Regions from separate parts of the Pseudomonas sp. Irchel 3A5 genome, predicted to be linked through region 2. Evidence: riboswitches for the same ligand, from Rfam matches in the RefSeq annotation. Region 2 holds a riboswitch; the other holds the start of a gene.
The links. A riboswitch is a leader RNA that binds a small molecule or an ion and turns the genes downstream of it on or off. The one in region 2 is predicted to bind cobalamin.

Region 1 (4,410 bases), on a different contig from region 2:
CGGGCCCGCGCCATTGACTGACTTCTTCAGCTTTACGACCTGAACCGCAATATTCGCGTCCCGTCATACGGATCGGTCAGGTAGTGCGCTTCTACACCAAACGTCTCGCGCAGCAACTCGCAGGTCAGAACCTCGGACGGTTCACCGATGGCGATCAGTGCGCCTTTGTCCATCACGGCCAGTCGGTCGCAGGCCAGCGCCTGATTCAGGTCGTGGAGGGCGATCAGGGTCGTAACCGACAATGATCTGACAAGCCCCAGAATGCTCAACTGATGCTGGATATCCAGGTGGTTGGTGGGTTCATCCAGCAACAGGATCTGCGGTCGTTGAGCCAGGGCGCGGGCGATGTGGACGCGTTGTCTTTCGCCCCCCGACAGGCTGTGCCAGGCGCGCTTGGGTTTGTCGGCCATGTCGACATCGTGCAAGGCCTGACGAACAATGCCATCGTCTGCGGCTGACCAGGGCTCCAGCGCTGAAAGCCAAGGCGTGCGGCCCAGTTCTACAGCGTCCAGCACCGTGATCGCGTCCGAGGTTTCCGCCTGCTGCTCGACAACCGCAATCATCTGCGCGACATCGCGGCGTTTCATGGCGGCAAGGTTAATGCCGTTAAGGTAGATCTCGCCGCTGGCCGGGGTGCGGATGCCAGACAGCAACTTCAGCAGGCTGGATTTGCCGGAGCCGTTGGGGCCGATCAATCCCAGGGTTTCACCGCGCCGTAACTGCAACGCGACATCCCGAACAATGGGCACACCCTTGATCGACCAGTTCAGACCGGAGCACGACAACACGTCGCGGTCGATGTCGGTCGCTGGCTGTTTGAGAATGCTCATCGACCCCCCTTGGCCTTTATCAGAATCACGGCGAATACCGGTGCGCCGATCAGGGCGGTGATGACTCCGACGGGCAAGACCTGGCCCTTGATCGCCGTGCGGGACAGCACATCGGCAGCGATCAGAAAGACCGCGCCGGCCAGGGCACTGACCGGGATCAAACGACCATGACGCACGCCGACCAGCAAGCGCGCCGCATGGGGCACGACCAGGCCGACAAAACCGATGGAACCCACCAGCGAGACCATCACCGCCGTGACCAGCGCCACCGTGGCGATCAATATCACTTGAACCCTACGCACCGGGATGCCCAGGGCCGCGGCGGAATCACTGCCGAACATGAACGCATCCAGCGAGCGCCGATGCCACAGGCAGACCGCCAGACCGATCAACACCACCGGCACGGCCAGCGTGACTGATTGCCAGCGCACGCCACTGAGGTTGCCCAGCAGCCAGAACATGATGCCGCGTGCCTGTTCGGAGTTGGCTGATTTGGTAATCAGGAAAGAGGTCAGGGCGTTGAACAGTTGCGAACCGGCGATGCCCGCGAGAATGATCTGCCCGCTGCCACTGACAGCGCCGGTACTGCGCGCCAGCAGGGCGACCAGCACAAAAGCGGCCATGGCCCCGGCAAACGCCCCGGCTGACAACGAGATAGCGCCTGCGCCCACGCCGATGATCGCTACCAGGACCGCGCCGGTCGAGGCCCCGGCGGAAATGCCCAGCAGGTAAGGATCGGCCAGGGGGTTGCGCAACAGTGATTGCAAAACCACGCCCGAAATAGCCAGGCCCGCGCCGCAGGCCGCTGCGACGAGGGCGCGGGTCAGGCGATAATTCCAGACGATGCCTTCATCGATAGGGTCGAGCACGAAGCCTGCGCCCCATAGCTTGTTGGCCAGCACCTGAAACACCAGCGACAGGCTGATCGGCGTTTCGCCAATGGCAATGCCCGCGACAATCGCCACCAGCAACACCGCCAGCACCCAGGCTCCGTGCAGGCAAATCTTGCGTAACAAGCGACCGGCGAATTGCGCTGTCATGGGTGCAGATCAAATTTGTCGATGGCGTCCGCCAGTTCATCGATGCCGTCGAAGGTACGAATCGTCGCTTCCATGGCTTGGGCGTCCAGAATGACAATCCGGTTGTTCTTGACCGCGTCCATGTTTTTGGTGACAGGGTCGGTCTTGAGGAATTCCAGTTTTTTCTGGAAATCATCGGCCGGGAAGCGGCGGCGGTCCATGCGCGCCAGTACCAGAATGGTCGGGTTGGCCTTGGCGATGGTTTCCCAGCCAACCGTCGGCCATTCCTCATCGGACTGCACGATATTGCGCAGACCCAGGGTGTCCATCATGAACGCCGGAATGCCTTTGCGACCGGCGACATAAGGGTCGACGTTCAGGTCTGCGCTGGAGAACCAGAATACTGCCGAGGCGTCCTTCAGGTGTTTGCCTTTGACGCTGGCCTGAGCCGTGGCGAGACGTGCCTGCAGGTCGGCGTTCAACTCGGCACCACGGGCCTGGACGTCGAAGATTTGCGCCAGTTGCGTGACGGTCTTGTACAGGCTGTCGATCGAAAACGGGCGCAGGCGCGTGCCATCAGCACCTTTCAGATTGTCTTTGCCTTCGCAGTCCGACGGCATGAGGTAGGTGGGGATTTTCATTTCGTTGAATTGTTGCCGGGTGCCCACCACGCCTTGGGGGCCGACCATCCATTCGAATTGCACGGCGACCAGTTCCGGGCGCTTGTTGATCACCGCCTCGAAGCTGGGATCGTTATCGGCCAGACGCGGGATCTTGTCGTTCAGGTCCTTGAAACGGGGCAGCACGTTGTTGAACCACAGCGAAGTCCCGACCACTTTCTCGGCCAGCCCCAAGGAATAAAGGATTTCAGTGGCTGACTGGCCAATGGTCACAGCTTTGCCGGGCGCCTTGGCGAAGGTCAGCGGCACGCCGCAGTTATCCAGAGTCAGCGGGTAGGTTGTCTGCATGCCAGAGGGTTGGGCCGGGTTGGCCGCCAGGGTCAGCGCAGAAAAACCCAGTCCAGCAAGCAGAACAGCAAAACGAGGCAAAGACATGAAAAACGATCTCCATTCGAACGGTTATCCGCACGATGGTGTTCTGGCTGGATACACATCACGACTTGCTGCTGGCAAAGGCTCGGCAGGGTCAATCAGTCACGGCTGTGCCGCCGTGCTGACGGATGTACTCCCCGGACACCCCGCCGGTGGGTCAGTTGCCAGAAAGTGCGGCCGCTTTATTGGCTGCGGTGCAGCTTTCTGATGTCGGCAGGTCTCCTGACTGACGCATCATCGCCGTGCTCGGGCCTTCCCGGAGTGACCCAGTGGCATCGATGGAGCAGGGCTCAGCGCCTACAGTTGCGGGGGCAGTTCCGGTTGACGACCTTGAGGTCATCACGGATTCCCTATTAATCCCGTTTGGAAACCGACGGGCGGCATGGTAATGGATATGTTTAAAAGAGTGGGGATTTTTCCTATATTGGTCGCTGGCAGGCATTTTTTTATCGTGCGTTTCGCTTGCTCGGCGCATGATGCAACCCTGAACTGGCAGGGCGTTAACACCGTCCGGCGGTGAACCTTATCGACCGATGGCCGGTCGATAGTCCGTCCAACCAGGTTTACACTGGTCCGCTACACCTTTTGGAGACATTTTCCTGTGATATCGACTCAACGAGTGGCCTGGCTTAAAGCCTGGGGTGCCCACGGTTTTACCGCCACCGGCGTGGTCATTGCATTTCTGGCGACCATTGCCCTGTTCGATGATCAAGCCAAGGCATGTCTGTTGTGGCTAGGCCTGGCGCTTGCAGTGGATGGCGTCGATGGTTCGCTGGCGCGCAAATTCAACGTGCAGTCGGTGTTGCCGGGCTTTGACGGTTCAGTGCTGGACCTGGTCATTGATTATCTGACGTACGTGTTTATCCCTGCGTTGTTTATTTATAGCTACATCCCGCTGCCGCCTTATACGTTGTTGTTGAGCACTGCGATCATTCTGGTGTCGTCGCTGTTCTGTTTCTGCAATCTGGAAATGAAGAGCAAGGACAATTACTTTCAGGGCTTTCCGGCGGCCTGGAACGTGGTGGCGCTGTGTCTATACATCATTCAGCCATCGCCTTGGGTGACCTTCCTGACCATCATCGGTCTGGCGTTGCTGACGGTGACACGGATGAAGTTTCTGCATCCGTTCCGAGTGCGTCGTTTCATGCCGCTGAATATCCTGGTGACCACCATCTGGTTGATCAGCAGTGCGTTGCTGATCATCAACCATCCCCATAACGGGCCAGTGGTGATGGGCGTGTGGTTCACGATGTCGGCGTACTTTATCGGCATCTGCCTGTGGCGCACTTCGCTGGAGTATTGGGGTAAGTGGCGGGCTTGAGTACTGTTTGAAGGATCTGTAGGAGCTCAGGAGCACCGCGAGGCAGCGATGGCGTTCTGTCTGATACACCGCTATCGGGGCCTCGCGGTGCTCGTGCGCTCCTACAGGTCCAATGTTTGCCGCACGACAGCGATTGCATTTCTGACAATTTTCCCCCACCAATACCGACTATCAAGAGCAGTGATTTC
Region 2 (4,410 bases):
GCACCACCGCATGGGCACCATAGGCTTTGCGCAACCAGAAATAGAAGGCCAGATAACCATGGGGCGGGACAAGATCCGGGTCGTGATAAACCGCGCTGGCGTCCACCTGATAACCCCGTGCCGGCTGAATGCCAACGAAGGTCAGGCCAAACCTGATCCCGGCAATCATCATCCGTCCACTGCGGAACATCGGGTCTTTATCCGGCGTGCCCCAGCGTGCAATCACCGCTTCACGGTTGGCCAGAGGCAGTTGCTCAAACGCAGCGGTGTACTCGTCGAGCGCCATGCTTTGGTGGCAGGGACGAAGGTCGATGCTGTCCAGATCATTGGTCACGCCGCCAAGCAACTGGTGGATCAAGTCAGTACCCGTTTCCGGCAATTCGGCAACCGGATAACCCTCGCCCTGCATGGCTCGCAGGATGTTCAGCGCCGCCGCTGGCGTATCGAGGCCGACACCGTTGCCGATTCGACCGTCGCGCGTGGGGTAATTGGCGAGAATCAACGCAACGCGCTTGTCAGCATTCGGCAAACGCCCGAGCAATATCCAGCGACGCGCCAGTTCGGCAACAAAATCCATGCGCTCAGGTTGCGGGCGATAGCAGACCACATCTGACTGACTGCGCTCACTGTGCCAGGCCAGATCCTTGAAGCTGACCGGCCGACTGATGATTCGCCCGTCCAGTTCGGGCAACGCGATGTGCATGGCCAGATCCCGGGCACCCAGACCTTGCTCGCTGGCCCGCCAGCCAGGTTCGTTATCCTGAGCGCAAATCGCCTGAATCACCGGGACGTTACGCCGGAATGGCCGCAAATGCGGCGTTTCCGGGCTGGACTGAGCAAAACCGGTGGTGTTGAGGATCAGCTCAACGCCGACCTCGTCCAGCCAGTCCTCGACCACCGTCATGCAGCCCGCTTCCTTCAGGCTGGCGACGGCGATGGGCAACGGGTTCAAGCCTTGCGCCTGCAAACGAGCGCAAAATACATCGATGAACGCGGTATTGGCGGCCTGCAAGTGCGAGCGGTAGAACAGCAGCGCCACGACTGGCTGATCCACCACCCAGTCAGCGAACCATATTTCAGGATCAGCGCTGACGCCCTGCGGATGGTAAACCGCAGTTCGCGGCAAGGCTTTTGGCTCGGACCACGAATAATCCCGATCCAGCATGCGAGTCGCGAGGCAACGGTAAAACTCCAGCGCGTTGTGCATGCCGCCCTGACGCAGAAACTGCCATAACCGGTGGCAATCCTCGGCGGGCGCAGTGCTGCGTTCAGTCAGCTCGGGATCATGACGATCACAGCCTGGCACCATGATCACCTGCACGCCCCGTGCTGCCAGCTCCATCAGGCGTTCGACGCCGTAGCGCCAGTAGCCGATCCCGCCATGCAAGGAAATCAGAATCACCTTGGCGTGGCGCAGCACTTCATCGACATAGAGGTCGACCGAAGCGTGGTTCTGAACCTGCATCGGGTTGGCCAGACGCAAGCTTGGGTAATCTTCCGGCAGTTGCTGCGCGGCTTCGGCGAGCAACGCCAGGCTTGAATCACCACTGCAGAGAATCACCAGCTCGGCGGGGGTTTGTCCGAGGTCGGCAATACTGTCGTCCGGTACAAAACCACCGGGCTGGGTTCTCAACAGGTGCATGGGTCAGTCCGCAAGCGCAGCGCGCAGTTGGGATTCAAGTGCAGCAGCATCGAGCTTCTGACCGATCAGCACCAGATGAGTGGCGCGCTCTTCGTCAGCACTCCAGGCACGGTCGAAGTGTTTGTCGAAACGCGTACCCACGCCCTGAATCAGCAAGCGCATCGGCTTGCCAGCGATGGCAGCGAAACCCTTGACCCGCAGGATGCCATGCTGAACGACCAGTTGGGTCAGCGCGGCAAGCAGCTGTGTTTCTTCGGATTGAGGCAGCTTGATGGAAATAGAGTCGAACGCGTCATGGTCGTGGTCATCATGATCATCGCCTTCGTGGTGATCGTGATGGGTCTTGCGCCCGTCGATGTGCTGCTCGGACTCGGCACCCAGCCCCAGCAGGACGTTGATCGGCAGACGACCGCTGCTGGCTTCGATGACCTTGACCGCAGGCGGCAGCTCTTCGGAGACTTCGGCACGCACTGCGGCCAGACCGGCAGCGTCGATCATGTCGGCCTTGTTGAGGATGACCAGATCGGCGCTGGCCAGTTGATCGGCGAACAATTCATGCAGTGGTGATTCATGATCCAGATTCGGATCGAGCTTGCGCTGTGCATCGACCTGATCAGGGAATGCAGCAAACGTACCTGCGAGTACTGCAGGACTGTCGACGACAGTGATCACCGCGTCGACGGTGCAGGCGTTGCGAATTTCTGGCCACTGAAAGGCTTGCACCAGTGGTTTTGGCAGCGCCAGACCGGAGGTTTCGATGAGGATATGATCCAGATCACCGCGGCGCGCGACGAGTTCGCGCATGACCGGGAAGAACTCTTCCTGGACGGTGCAGCACAGGCAGCCGTTGGCCAGTTCGTAAACGCGGCCAACCGCCTCTTCTTCCGTGCAGCCAATGGTGCATTGCTTGAGGATTTCACCGTCGATGCCCAGTTCGCCAAATTCATTGACGATCACGGCGATGCGCCGACCTTCCGCGTTATCCAGCATGTGGCGCAGCAAGGTGGTTTTGCCCGAACCGAGGAAGCCGGTAACGATGGTGACGGGAAGTTTGGCCAGTGTTTTCATCGGATGCCCTTTGGCAATACGGCGGGCAAGCAGGACGAAAACCCTGTGTGGCCACAGGCGTGTAGCCACAGAGATGCGATTCGCCACCGGATCACCCCGCCCGGTTGTAGTGAGAATTCGTCGGGCTCAAGGCCCGAATCGAGGCAGGTCTCCTGGCTTGCGGCGCCCCTGAAAACCTCCGGGGCAGTCATTGCGCCTTCCCGCCCTTGACGGGCAGTGGCTGTGCAGAGAATGCAATGACCGTGCGATAAATCAGCACCGCTTACAGTTGCGGGGGCAGCCGCGGCATTGACCGCGTTCCCGTCTTAGCTCCATATCGTCCGACCCGCAGATCGGCTGGAGAACCTCGAACCCGCAAGGCTACGCAGTGACTGCGGGCAGGTCAATCGACTGATTGACGTTCCATGCAGACGCATGCTCTCCTACACGCCTTGTTACGGGTGCCCCTCACGGGGTGAAACGGGAAACCGGTGAGTTCAGGCCTCTGGCCTGCACAAGTCCGGCGCTGCCCCCGCAACGGTAAGCGAGCGAAGAATCAGATCCACTGTGCGCATCACGGCATGGGAAGGCGATTCTTGCAGGTTGACGCCATGGTGCGCTCAACCCCTCGCAAGCCCGGAGACCGGCCCGACATGAAACAAATAACGAACCCGCGGTGGGCGGGCGCAGTTGCACTCCCCTGACACTCGTCAGCGGACAGTGCTGCGCATGCCTGCTTGCCGACATCAAGAGGGAAGCGCCATGTCGATCATTACAACCAGCCACTCCGCCAGTACCGCAACCACCCAGACCCAACGCCTGACCGCCGCCATCGGCGCAGCGATTCTCGGCGCCTGTCTGGTGTACTTCGCCGGTTTCTCGCACATCGAAGCGGTCCACAACGCCGCCCATGACACTCGCCACAGCGCCGCCTTTCCTTGCCATTGAGACCTGACGCCATGTTCAAGCGAATCGCTCAAACGGCCGGGTTCACCGGCCTGCTCGCCGCCCTGCTGTTGACCCTGCTGCAAAGCTTCTGGATCACGCCGTTGATCCTGCAAGCCGAAACCTACGAAAACGCGCCTGCCGAGCAGGTCCATGAACACGCTCACGGCGAGACTGCACAGGCGGGCCATGTGCATGACGTCGAAGCCTGGTCGCCGCAAGACGGCTGGCAGCGCATTGTGTCCACCACCGGCGGTAATCTGGTGGTGGCAGTGGGTTTCGCGCTGATGCTGGCGGCGCTGTACACCTTGCGAGCGCCGGGCAGAACCTCCCAAGGCCTGTTCTGGGGGCTGGCCGGTTTTGCCGTGTTTACCCTGGCGCCAACCCTGGGCCTGCCGCCCGAACTACCGGGCACCGCTGCTGCGGACCTCAATCAGCGACAGATCTGGTGGATCGGCACCGCAGCCTCGACGGCTGTCGCTCTCGCGCTGATCGTCTTTGCCCGGAACTGGCTATTGAAAGCCTTGGGCGTGGCGATTCTGGTAGTGCCTCATGTGATTGGCGCACCGCAGCCTGAAATCCACGAAAGCCTGGCACCTGAAGCGCTGGAGTCGCAATTCGTGATCGCTTCACTGCTGACCAACGCGGTGTTCTGGATCGCCATGGGCCTGATCAGCACGTGGCTGTTCCGTCGTAACAACCCTGATCTCGACCCAGCCTGATCTTGAGCAAATTTGACATAAGCTGTCTCGCAGCAAACATTGGACCTGTAGGAG

Region 1: another riboswitch for cobalamin. It lies ahead of CKW31_RS20615 (ABC transporter substrate-binding protein); the one in region 2 lies ahead of cobW (cobalamin biosynthesis protein CobW).

The regions. Positions count from the first base shown of each region.
Region 1 covers NZ_FYDU01000013.1:26,221-30,630, reverse strand. The annotation lists gene CKW31_RS20625 (ABC transporter ATP-binding protein) at 33-830, opposite strand; gene CKW31_RS20620 (iron ABC transporter permease) at 827-1,870, opposite strand; gene CKW31_RS20615 (ABC transporter substrate-binding protein) at 1,867-2,904, opposite strand; cobalamin riboswitch at 3,096-3,291, opposite strand; gene pcsA (phosphatidylcholine synthase) at 3,503-4,222, shown strand.
Region 2 covers NZ_FYDU01000004.1:139,707-144,116, forward strand. The annotation lists gene cobN (cobaltochelatase subunit CobN) at 1-1,642, opposite strand, end outside; gene cobW (cobalamin biosynthesis protein CobW) at 1,646-2,710, opposite strand; cobalamin riboswitch at 2,835-3,074, opposite strand; cobalamin riboswitch at 3,132-3,356, shown strand; gene CKW31_RS07585 (CbtB-domain containing protein) at 3,452-3,637, shown strand; gene CKW31_RS07590 (CbtA family protein) at 3,649-4,356, shown strand.